DNA from 2 places in the Kribbella sp. NPDC104218 genome. Region 1 is predicted to be linked to the other one. Evidence: riboswitches for the same ligand, from Rfam matches in the RefSeq annotation. Region 1 holds a riboswitch; the other holds the start of a gene.
The links. Region 1 has a riboswitch for glycine ahead of gcvT (glycine cleavage system aminomethyltransferase GcvT). Riboswitches for the same ligand answer to the same signal wherever they lie in the genome.
Positions count from the first base shown of each region.

Region 2: another riboswitch for glycine. It lies ahead of ACZ6ZD_RS05890 (L-serine ammonia-lyase); the one in region 1 lies ahead of gcvT (glycine cleavage system aminomethyltransferase GcvT).

Region 1 covers NZ_JBVJMQ010000003.1:76,636-82,207, reverse strand. Annotated here, with positions in the region: gene ACZ6ZD_RS25440 (hypothetical protein) at 1-157, opposite strand, end outside; gene ACZ6ZD_RS25435 (hypothetical protein) at 183-941, opposite strand; glycine riboswitch at 1,037-1,132, shown strand; glycine riboswitch at 1,138-1,235, shown strand; gene gcvT (glycine cleavage system aminomethyltransferase GcvT) at 1,300-2,403, shown strand; gene gcvH (glycine cleavage system protein GcvH) at 2,412-2,786, shown strand; gene glyA (serine hydroxymethyltransferase) at 2,788-4,056, shown strand; gene ACZ6ZD_RS25415 (heparinase II/III domain-containing protein) at 4,152-5,572, shown strand, end outside.
Region 2 covers NZ_JBVJMQ010000001.1:1,253,171-1,258,742, forward strand. Annotated here, with positions in the region: gene ACZ6ZD_RS05880 (hypothetical protein) at 1-655, shown strand, start outside; gene ACZ6ZD_RS05885 (alpha/beta fold hydrolase) at 717-1,544, shown strand; gene ACZ6ZD_RS05890 (L-serine ammonia-lyase) at 1,548-2,921, opposite strand; glycine riboswitch at 3,002-3,094, opposite strand; gene ACZ6ZD_RS05895 (DUF3817 domain-containing protein) at 3,092-3,439, opposite strand; gene ACZ6ZD_RS05900 (alpha/beta fold hydrolase) at 3,538-4,926, shown strand; gene ACZ6ZD_RS05905 (hypothetical protein) at 4,930-5,157, opposite strand; gene ACZ6ZD_RS05910 (aminopeptidase P family protein) at 5,330-5,572, opposite strand, start outside.

The DNA of each region.
Region 1 (5,572 bases):
CCAGCCGCGCGACCGCGGCGAACGCCGGCGAGCCGACGAACGTCCAGCCCCGATCCCGCAACGACTTGCGGTAGCGCTCGCGGCGGACCAGCCAGATCACGAACCAGGCCAGTCCGCCCAGGCCGAGCAGCATCAGCGTCCACGCGAAAACCGACATCTGGCGGAACATCGCGACCGTCCTCTCAGTTCGCCGGCGCCGCGGCCGCGGCGATCCGGCGATTCAGGATCTCGGCCAGTACGACGGCTTCGTCGTGCGGCAGGATCCATTCGGTCGCGAGAGTCTGGACGACGAGCGCCGGGCCGGGCGTGCTGACCGGCGTCCGGTCGAGGCGGATCGGGTACTCCAGCTCCTCACCGCCGGCCAGCGTGGTCTCCGACACCTTCAGCACCGAGAGCGGCACGTCCTGGATGTTCTCCCGGGTGTTGTCGCCGTCCGCGCTCTTGGCCCGGACGGTCGCCCGCAGCGTCACTGAGGTGTCGCCGACGGTCAGCCGGAGCCGGTTGATCCCCCGGATCCGGAACGTCAGCTCGTACGGCGTGTCCCCCAGCCCGGCCACCGCGGGCCGGAGCAGCTGACGCTCGCCCCACCGGCCGATCAGGAACCCGATCACGCCGCCGATCGCGGCCGCCGGGACGCAGAACAGCGCCGGGCCGCCGATCACGATCGTCGCGAAGACGCCGAACAGCGCGGCGGTGCTCCCGGTGATCGCGCCGACCGAGGCCCAGCGGTCCGGCTTCCAGCGGCTGCGGTCGCGGAACAGCCAGCCGCCGGCGATCGCCGCGACCGGGATCAGCACCGATTTCCAGTCCACCAGCGCCTGGTCGGCGGACAGGTTGATCGTCACCGTCGCGATCAGGAACAGCACCGGGATCCCGACGTACACGCCCCAGACCACGAGCTGGGCGCGCCGGCTCCGGGCCTCGGCGTCGTTGGCAGTCACCCGCCGACCCAATCACATCAGCGGGTCCGGACGCCGATTGACCCGGCCGCCGGGCACACCCTAGAGTCGGCGGCTCAACCGCATATCGCGCCGTTCGAATCGGGGCGGGAGAGTCCTCATCCATCACGATGAGGCGCCGAAGGAGCAAATCTCCCCAGAATCTCTCAGGCCCAAGCGACCGTTCCGATGAGGCGAACTCTGGAAAGCCGGGTGCCCGCGCAACTGCGGGCGACCCGCACCCACGGTGCAAACCGCCACACCCGGCGGCGAAGCTCTCAGGTACCGATGACAGAGCGGGGAGGTCACCCAGCAGAGGCGTCACGTGTCCGTGACGCCGGACCGAGGGAGCCTCCCAGCCATGACGTCGTCACGTCCAACGCCGCTGCATGCGGAACATCAACGACTCGGTGCGTCGTTCACCGATTTCGCCGGCTGGTCGATGCCGGTGCGCTACACCTCCGACATCGCCGAGCACACCGCCGTCCGGACGGCGGCCGGCCTGTTCGACCTGTCCCACATGGGCGAGCTGGAGCTGACCGGGCCGCAGGTCGCGCAGGCGCTCGACCACAGCCTGGTCGGGCAGCCGTCGAAGATCGGCGCCGGTCGCGCCCGGTACACGATGCTGTGCGCCGCGGACGGCGGCATCCTCGACGATCTGGTCGTCTACCGGCTCGCCGAGGAACACTTCCTGATCGTCGCGAACGCGAGCAACGCGGCCGCCGTCCGGGACGAGCTGGTCGAGCGGATCGCCGGCTTCGACGCCGAGCTGCGCGACACCACGGCTGATTGGACGCTGATCGCCGTCCAGGGCCCCGCGTCCGCCGAGATCGTCGCCACGCTCACCGAGCTGCCGCTGGCCGACCTGAAGTACTACGCGATCTGCGCCGGGACGCTTGCCGAGCGCAACATCCTGCTCGCGCGCACCGGCTACACCGGCGAGGACGGCTTCGAGATCTACTGCCGGCCGGACGACGCCGCCGGGATCTGGACCGCACTCCTGGCGGCCGGCGCTCCGCACGGGCTGTTGCCGGCCGGGCTGGCCTGCCGGGACACGCTTCGGCTCGAGGCCGGAATGCCCCTGTACGGCAACGAGCTGACTGCCGCGACCACGCCGTTCGAGGCCGGGCTCGGCCGGGTCGTTGCCTTCGGCAAAGAGGGTGACTTCGTCGGCCGGGACGCGCTCGCCCGCCGGCGCGACGAGGGCGCGCGGCAGGTGCTCGTCGGCCTCACCTCGGCCGGACGCCGGTCGCCGCGGAGCGGGTACGCCGTCCACGACCCGGAGTCCGGGCGGCAGATCGGCGCGATCACCAGCGGTGCGCCGTCCCCCACCCTCGGTCACCCGATCGCGATGGCCTACGTCGGGGCCGGCTACGACGAGCCCGGCACCCAGCTGCACGTCGACATCCGCGGGACCCACGACGTCGTCGAGGTCGTCGCCCTGCCCTTCTACCGCCGCGCCTAGGAGCTCTCATGTCCGTTCCCACCAACCTGCAGTACACCGCGGAGCACGAGTGGATCGCCGTCGACGGCGACATCGCGACGGTCGGCATCACAGCGTTCGCAGGGGAAGCGCTGGGCGATGTCGTGTACGTCGAGCTGCCCGCGGCCGGCGACGCCGTCCGCGCCGGTGACACCTGCGGCGAGATCGAGTCGACCAAGTCGGTGAGCGATCTGTTCGCGCCGCTCGACGGCGAGATCGCCGAGATCAACGAGGCCGTCGTCGCCGACCCGGGCCTGGTGAACACCGACCCGTACGGCGCGGGCTGGCTGCTGCGGCTGCGGATCACGGGCGAGGTCAGCCTGCTGGACGCCGCCGCCTACACGACCCTGATCGGCGGTGAGTGAGATGCTCGACCAGTCCCTGGCCGCGTTCGATCCGGAGATCCACGCCGCCATCACCGCCGAGCTCGGCCGTCAGCGCGACACCCTCGAGCTGATCGCCAGCGAGAACTTCGCACCGCTCGCGGTGATGGAGGCCCAGGGCTCGGTCCTGACCAACAAGTACGCCGAGGGTTACCCCGGCCGCCGGTACTACGGCGGCTGCGAGCATGTCGACGTCGTCGAGCAGCTGGCCATCGACCGGGCCAAGGCCCTGTTCGGCGCGGGTTTCGCGAACGTCCAGCCGCACTCGGGCGCCCAGGCGAACGCCGCCGCGATGTTCGCGCTGCTCGACCCCGGTGACACGATCCTCGGCCTCGACCTCGCGCACGGCGGGCACCTCACGCACGGTATGCGGCTCAACTTCAGCGGCAAGCTGTACGACGTCGTCGCGTACCACGTCAGTCCGGACGACTTCGCGGTCGACATGGCCGAGGTCGAGCGGCTCGCGCTCGAGCACCGGCCGAAGCTGATCGTGGCCGGCTGGTCGGCGTACCCGCTGCACCTGGACTTCGCCGAGTTCCGGCGGATCGCGGACCTGGTCGGCGCGTACCTGATGGTCGACATGGCGCACTTCGCCGGGCTGGTCGCGGCCGGGCTGCACCCGAGCCCGGTCCCGCACGCCGACGTGGTCACCACGACCACCCACAAGACGCTCGGCGGGCCGCGCGGCGGCGTCATCCTGACCAACCGGGCCGACCTGGCGAAGAAGTTCAACTCCGCGGTCTTCCCCGGGCAGCAGGGCGGTCCTCTGGAACATGTGATCGCCGCCAAGGCGGTCGGGTTCAAGCTGGCGGCGTCGGAGGAGTTCCGCGACCGGCAGCGGCGGACGCTCGAGGGCGCGCAGGCGATCGCGGACCGGCTGCTGGCCGACGACGTCCGCGCGGCCGGGATTACGGTCCTGACCGGAGGGACGCAGGTGCACCTGGTGCTGGTCGACCTGCGCGACTCGGCGCTGGACGGCCAGCAGGCCGAGGATCGGCTGCACTCGGTCGGGCTGACCGTGAACCGCAACGCCGTCCCGTTCGACCCGCGGCCGCCGATGGTCTCGTCTGGGCTGCGGATCGGGACGCCCGCATTGGCGGCCCGCGGGTTCGGGGCGGCCGAATTCGCGGAGGTGGCCGACATCGTCGCAGCGGCTCTGATTCAGGAGCCGAGCGAGTCGTTCACAGCTGAATTGCGTGCGCGCGTCGGCGTCCTGACGGCGAAGTTCCCGCTCTATCCTGCGATCGGCTAGTTCCGAAAAGTCCACTCCGTTTTGGTGCTTCTTGCAACAATTTCACCACTTCGGCACGTCTTGGTCTTTACCGGGGCGGGACGAAGGAGGCTGGGGTGCAAGGACGGCGACGGGCCAAGAGCGCAGTTGGGCTGCTGCTCGGATGTCTGCTGGTGTGCGGGGTGGCGCTGGCGGGCGCGGCGTACTTCCTGCTGCCCAAGGAGCAGTTGCAGACTGCCCCTTTGGGCACGATGGAACCGGAGCGGACGGCGACCGCGGCGCCGGTGAGCACGCCGGCACCGGCCGGCCGGGCGCCGCGCCGGGGGCCGGCCGCCGCCGGGTACGCCTGCCCGGGGTTCAGCGGGATCCAGACCAAGGTCTCGCTGCCCCTGGTCCTCGAGGAGAAGTTTGCCTGGGGCAACCACCCGGCGACCAAGGTCGGTGACGGCAAGGGCAACATCCGCTGGGACGCGGACCCGTTCAAGGATCCGAGCTGGCACCTGTGGCTGCACTCGCTGCGCTGGCTCGGCAACGGCGTCTACGGCGCCGACCGGGGGAACCGGCAGGCCCTGGACAAGACCCTCGCGATCGCGAAGGACTGGGTGCGCGACAACCCGTATCCCTGGCAGGGCGCGAGCGCGACCGAGTCGACGATGCACCGCACGAACGTGCTGATCTGCATCCGGCAGACCACGCTCAAGAGCCTGCAGGCCCGGACGCTGCCGGCGCAGTACAAGTGGCTGGACACCGCGCTGAACGACCACGCGAAGTTCATGACCGAGCACTGGAGCGGGATCCGCAACCACGGCACCGACGAGAGCATCGCGCTGTTCGGGATCGGGTGCACCTACGACCGGGCCGATCTGAAGGAGCTGGCCGTCAAGCGGCTGAACGAGGCCGTCGTGCACGCGATCGACGACGAGGGCACGACGAACGAGCAGTCCGTCGGGTACGCGTCGTTCAACTACCGGCTCTGGGGGCGGGCGGCCGAGGTGCTGCGGGCCTGTAAGACCGAGCCGGGCCCGGAGATCGACAAGCGCCGGGAGAAGCTCGCGCTCTGGCTGGCGCTCGCGACCAAGGCGAACGGCGAGCTGCACCAGATCGGCAACACCAACAAGCAGAAGCTCGAGACCGCCCCCGGGACGCCGCTGGAGTTCGTCGCGTCCCAGGGCAAGAAGGGGACGAAACCGGCCAAGCGGACCGGGATCTTCCGGGCCGGGTACATCTTCGGGCGGACGGGCTGGGGTGACAACCGGCCGTTCGGGCAGGAGTCGTCGTACAGCATCCGGTTCGGGTTCCCGCGGGCGTACCACGGGCACGAGGACCACACGGCGATCACGTACAACTGGCACGGGCAGGACGTGCTGATCGACCCGGGCTACCTGGGTTACCGGAAGAACGAGAAGCAGGAGTGGGCGCGGACGCAGTACGCCCACAACGTGATGACGATCCCGACCGCGAAGAGCCGGAACGCCAAGACGAAACTGGTCGGCGCGGTCAGCACGCCGAACTCGGACTACTACGAGCTCAACGACCA
Region 2 (5,572 bases), on a different contig from region 1:
TCTGTCGAAGGCGCTGAACAAAGCGTCGGGTCAGTTGGCCGCGATCACGGTCGCCGCGCGGCTGAGCGGCGTCCATCAGCTGTTGCAGGATCGGATCGGGGTCGCCGCGTACCGGCTGGCCGATTCGGAACAGGCCGAGCTGGATGCGCGCTGTGGTGGCGGCGCGTACACCTCGGAGAAGGTGCAGCGGCAGCTGCGGGCCGATCTGCAGCCCGCGTTCAAGGCGCTGACGGCGCGCGAGCTGGTCTTCGGCGGCAGCCTGCCGAACCCGGGGAAGGCGCCGGTGGCCGAGCGGCCGGCGAACGGCGCGACCGTCGTCCGGCGCGGCGAGGCCGGGACCGGGCGGCTGGAGATCACCAACGGGACGTCGAAGGATGTCGCGATCTCGGTCGTCTCGGACGGGAAGCCGCCGCGGGAGCCGCACGTGATGACCTACATCCGGGCCGGGAAGGCGGCCGCGATCACGCGGATCGGCGGGCCGTACCACCTGTATTACAAGAGCGGCGCGGAGTGGAGCTCGGAGCGGCGGCAGTTCGCGACCGGGTGCTCGTTCCAGAAGTTCGAGCAGGCGTTCGGCGCGGACAAGTCGTGGAAGATCGACCTGCAGCGCACCGTCTCCGGTAACGCGCCGACCAAGTCGGTGGAAGCGTATTAGGGTTATGTGACATCGGCCATGTCACGATGACAGGACGCCGTCCCGCGGTCACGATGAGGTCATGAGCGCAACCGCGACGGTCACCGTGGCCGGGGTCCCTGGGGTCGAGGTCGCCTACCACCGCAAGGGCGCCGGCGAACCGCTGGTGCTGCTGCACGGGATCGGCCACCACTGGCAGGCCTACGACCCGGTGATCGACGAGCTGGCCGAGCACCACGACGTGATCGCGCTCGACTTCCCCGGTTTCGGCGCCTCCCCCGACGTCCCGGACGGCGTCCCGGACGAGCTCGACAGCTTCGCCTACACCGTCGACGCGCTCTGCCGGGCCCTCGACGTCGATCGGCCGCACGTCGTCGGCAACTCCCTCGGCGGCCTGGTCGCGCTCCGCCTCGGCCAGCTCGAGCTGGCCCGCACCGTCACCGCGCTCTCCCCGGCCGGCTTCTGGTCACCCCGCGAGAACCGCTGGGCGATCAGCCTCCTCACCAACCTGCGCCGCGTCGCCCGCCGTACCCCCGAACCGACCGTACGCCGCCTCTCCCGCACCCCCGCCGGCCGCCGCGTCCTCACCGGCACCATCTACCACCGCCCGGCCCTCCGCGCCCCCGAAGCCGTCGTCGCCGAATCCCGCGCCCTCCGCGACGCCCCCGCCTTCGAACGCGTCGCCGCTCACGCCCGAGCCGGCGAAACCTTCCACGGCGACGTCCCCGCCGTCCCCGTCACCATCGCCTGGGGCACCCACGACCGCATCCTCCTCCCCATCCAAGCCGCCCGAGCCCACCTCCAACTACCCAAGGCCCGCTCCGTCCCCCTCCTCAACTGCGGCCACGTCCCCATGAACGACGACCCACCCCTGATCACCCGAACCATCCTCGAAACCACCAAAGGCTGAGGATCAGCACTCGATCACGTTGACGGCGAGGCCGCCGCGGGAGGTCTCCTTGTACTTGATCTTCATGTCGGCGCCGGTTTCGCGCATGGTCTTGATGACTTTGTCGAGGGTGACGACGTGGACGCCGTCGCCGTGCATGGCCATCCGGGCGGCGTTGATGGCTTTGACCGAGGCCATGGCGTTGCGTTCGATACAGGGGATCTGGACGAGGCCGCCGACCGGGTCGCAGGTGAGGCCGAGGTTGTGTTCCATGGCGATCTCGGCGGCGTTCTCGACCTGTTCGGGGGTGCCGCCGAGGACTTCGCAGAGGCCGGCGGCGGCCATCGAGCAGGCCGAGCCGACCTCGCCCTGGCAGCCGACCTCGGCGCCGGAGATCGAGGCGTTCTCCTTGTAGAGGACGCCGATCGCGGCCGCGGCGAGCAGGAAGCGGACGACGCCGTCCTCGGTCGCGCCCGGCACGAAGCGGCGGTAGTAGTGCAGGACGGCGGGGATGATGCCGGCCGCGCCGTTGGTCGGGGCGGTGACGATGCGGCCGCCGGAGGCGTTCTGCTCGTTGACGGCGAGGGCGAACAGGTTCACCCAGTCCATCACCTTGAGCGGGTCGACCGACCAGGGGTCGCGGGTGAGCTTGGTGTGCAGCAGGTGCGCGCGCCGCGGGACCTTGAGCCCGCCGGGCAGGACGCCCTCGGTCTCACACCCCTCCTGCACGCAGTCCTGCATGACCTGCCAGATGTGCAGCAGGCCGGCGCGGATCTCCTCCTCGGTCCGCCAGGCGAGCTCGTTGGCGAGCATCACCTCGCTGATCGACAGCCCGGACTCGCGGCACCGGTCGAGCAACTCCGCGCCGGTCCGGAACGGGTACTTCAGCACGGTCGTGTCCGGGACGATCCGGTCCCCCGCGGCGGCGTTCTCGTCGACGACGAACCCGCCGCCGACCGAGTAGTACGTCCGCTCCCGCAGGACGGCGCCGTCGGCCCCGCGGGCCAGGAACGACATCCCGTTCGGGTGGTACGGCAGGGCTTTACGCCGGTGCATGATCAGGTCGGTGTTGTCGTCGTACGCGATCTCGTGCGTCCCGTTGAGCCGCAGCCGGCCGCGCTCGCGGATGGTCTCCACGCGGGCGTCGACGGAGTGCGTGGCGACGGTCTCCGGGTCCTCGCCCTCGAGACCGAGCAGCACCGCCTTGTTACTGCCGTGGCCGTGCCCGGTCGCGCCGAGCGAGCCGAACAGCTGCGACTCGACCCGGGTGGTCGCGGTCAACAGGCCGTCGGCCACCAGCCCGTGGACGAACGTCCGGGCCGCTCGCATCGGGCCCACGGTGTGTGAGCTCGACGGGCCGATCCCGATACTGAACAGGTCGAAAACACTGATCGCCATCCGTGTGGAGGTCCCTTCCGGTCGTCGTTGACCGAGTGGTGTCCTCCCCACTCTGTTGGACCGATGTCCTCCAGAGGTGCCTCGCCCGTACGGTGAAGGTGCCTGAGAGATTCTTGGGGAGAGTTGCTCCTACGGCGCCCGGGTCGAGCCCAGGTCTCTCCCGCACGGGTTCATGCGGCTGTTGAATTAGCTTCCGCACGCGACGGTACGGCGGCCTGCTGGCCGCCGTCAATCCGGCCGGTCCGCACTGCCCAGATCTCGAAGAACCAGGTGAACAGCGGCGGAACACTCGCGGCCAGCGCGACCAGCGTGACCGGCCAGGACCAGCGCAGCGGGCCGCGGACGAGCAGCACCGTGAGCACGTAGACGACGAAGATGCCGCCGTGGATCGGGCCGAAGATCTTGACCCCGATCTCGTTGTCGGACAGCACGTACTTGAACAGCATGCCGATCAGCAGGCCTGTCCAGGAGACCGCCTCGGCGATCGCCACCACCCGGAACCACCGTGAGTGTGTCATCGCGCCCGACCCTAACAAGCCCCTCAAACGACAACCGGGGTGGTCCAGGGGGCGTTCCCCGATGCCCGCGAGCAAGCGATTACCGAAGACTCGAGGAAATGAGACCCAGAGCACTCGCGTGGACTGTCGCCCTGACCGTCGCCGCTTCCAGCCTCACCGTCCTCCCGGCCTCGGCCGCCGTGCAGTGGAAGGACTGCGTGGCCGAGGGCAAGGACGACCCCGCGGTCGTCCAGGGTTCCGAATGCGCGACGCTGCGGCTGCCGGTCGACTGGCGGAACCCGAACGGTCCGACCTTCGGGTTCGAGATCGCCCGCCGGACGGCGAAGCAGCAGCGCCTCGGCGTCCTCGTCTTCGGGCCCGGCGGCCCAGGGGACTCCGGCGTCGACCGGATCAAGACCGGGATCAGCCGCTTCAGCCCGCAACTGCAGGACCGCTTCGACATCGTCAGCTTCGACCCGCGCGGCATCGGCCGCAGCAACCCGGTGAAGTGCTCGGCCGAGCTGATGGCCGCGATGCCGTCCCCGATCATCAAGAGCGCCGCGGAGTTCACCGCGACCCTCGACTTCAACCGCCGCCTCGCCGCCGACTGCCGCGAGCACACCGGCCCGCTCTACGACCACGTCGACACCTGGCAAACCGTCCGGGACGTCGACGCCATCCGCCGCGCCCTCGGCGAACGCCAGATCTCCTTCCACGGCAGCTCGTACGGGACCCAGCTCGGCGCCCAGTACGCCGAGACCTACCCGCGCAACGTCCGGGCGATGGTCCTGGAGAGCGTGCTCGACCACAGCCTGGCCGGGCCGCGCCAGTTCCTCGACGTCCAGGCCGCCGGCGTCCAGGACTCGTTCGACGAGTTCGTGAAATGGTGCGACCGGACGCCGTCCTGTGCCCTGCACGGTCAGGACGTCCGGGCTGTCTGGGCCGATGCGCTGGCCCGGGCCGGCAACCCGTTCCAGCTCAGTTTCAGCACCTTCCGGATGCTTTACGGACCGCAGTGGAACGCTCTCGCCGACTCGCTGAAAAACCTTGCCCTCAGCAAACAATCCGCCGCGCTGACCGCGCACACTTTCATCCCGTTCTGCCAGGACTGGAACCTGCGCGTCACCAACTACCGCGACTACGCGAGGCTGCTGAACCGGATCGCCGACAAGAACCCGGACATGCCGTACCCCGGCCAGCTGATGGCCGTCTCGGTCTGCCTGGGCGCACCCAAGGCCAACAACCCGCAGCATCGCCTCAACGTCCGCAACCTGAGTACGCCGATCCTGCTCGCGAACGCGTTGCACGACCCCGCGACGGCGTACCCGATGGCCCGGAGCGTCGAGCGCCAGCTCGGCCGGCACGGCGTCCTACTCACCTACGCGGGCTGGGGACACGGCAGCTACAACAAGAGCGCGTGCATGCAGTCGGCGGTCGACAGCTACCTCATCGATCGCACGGTGCCGAAGCGGGGGACGACGTGTGCCGCCGTCCAGCCGACCGGCTGAACCTCAGACCGCGACGCCGGTGATCTCGAGAACCCGGTGCAGGTGATCGCCCCGGCGAGCGCGCTTCGACAAGGCGCTCAGCTCGGTGCAGGCGGCGTCGAGCGCCTGGGCCTGCGTCCGGCAGCGATCGACATACCAGAACGGATCGTCGGGCTGCGGGTCGTCCGCGTCGTCGATATCGGCGTACCAGTGCGCCGGGCCGTAGTGGACGACTCGCACTCGTAGGTTCATCACGGCTCCCCCGTTGGATCTCCCCTGATCCGGAATCCGAATCCGGCCGGCGCGTGACCGCGGCCCCCCACTGTCACGCGCCGGGCCGAGTTCGACCCTCCCCGACGACTACATCGTGCGGCGACCGGTTTGCGTTACCGCACGTGACTACTAATTTTAAGTGATCGATTGACTACTGTCCGTTAAGACACTGCTTGGTCCACGCCTCGAGCCCGTCGGTGGTGATCGGCAGCGCCTCGGTGAGGATCTCCAGCCGGTCGGAGTGCACGACGACGTTGTCCTCGATCCGGATCCCGATCCCGCGCAACTCGGGCGGGACGGTCTCGTCGTTCGGGTGGAAGTACAGCCCCGGCTCGACCGCGAGCGCCATCCCGGCCTCGAGATCACCGGCGAAGTAGGTCTCCGGGCGGGCCGC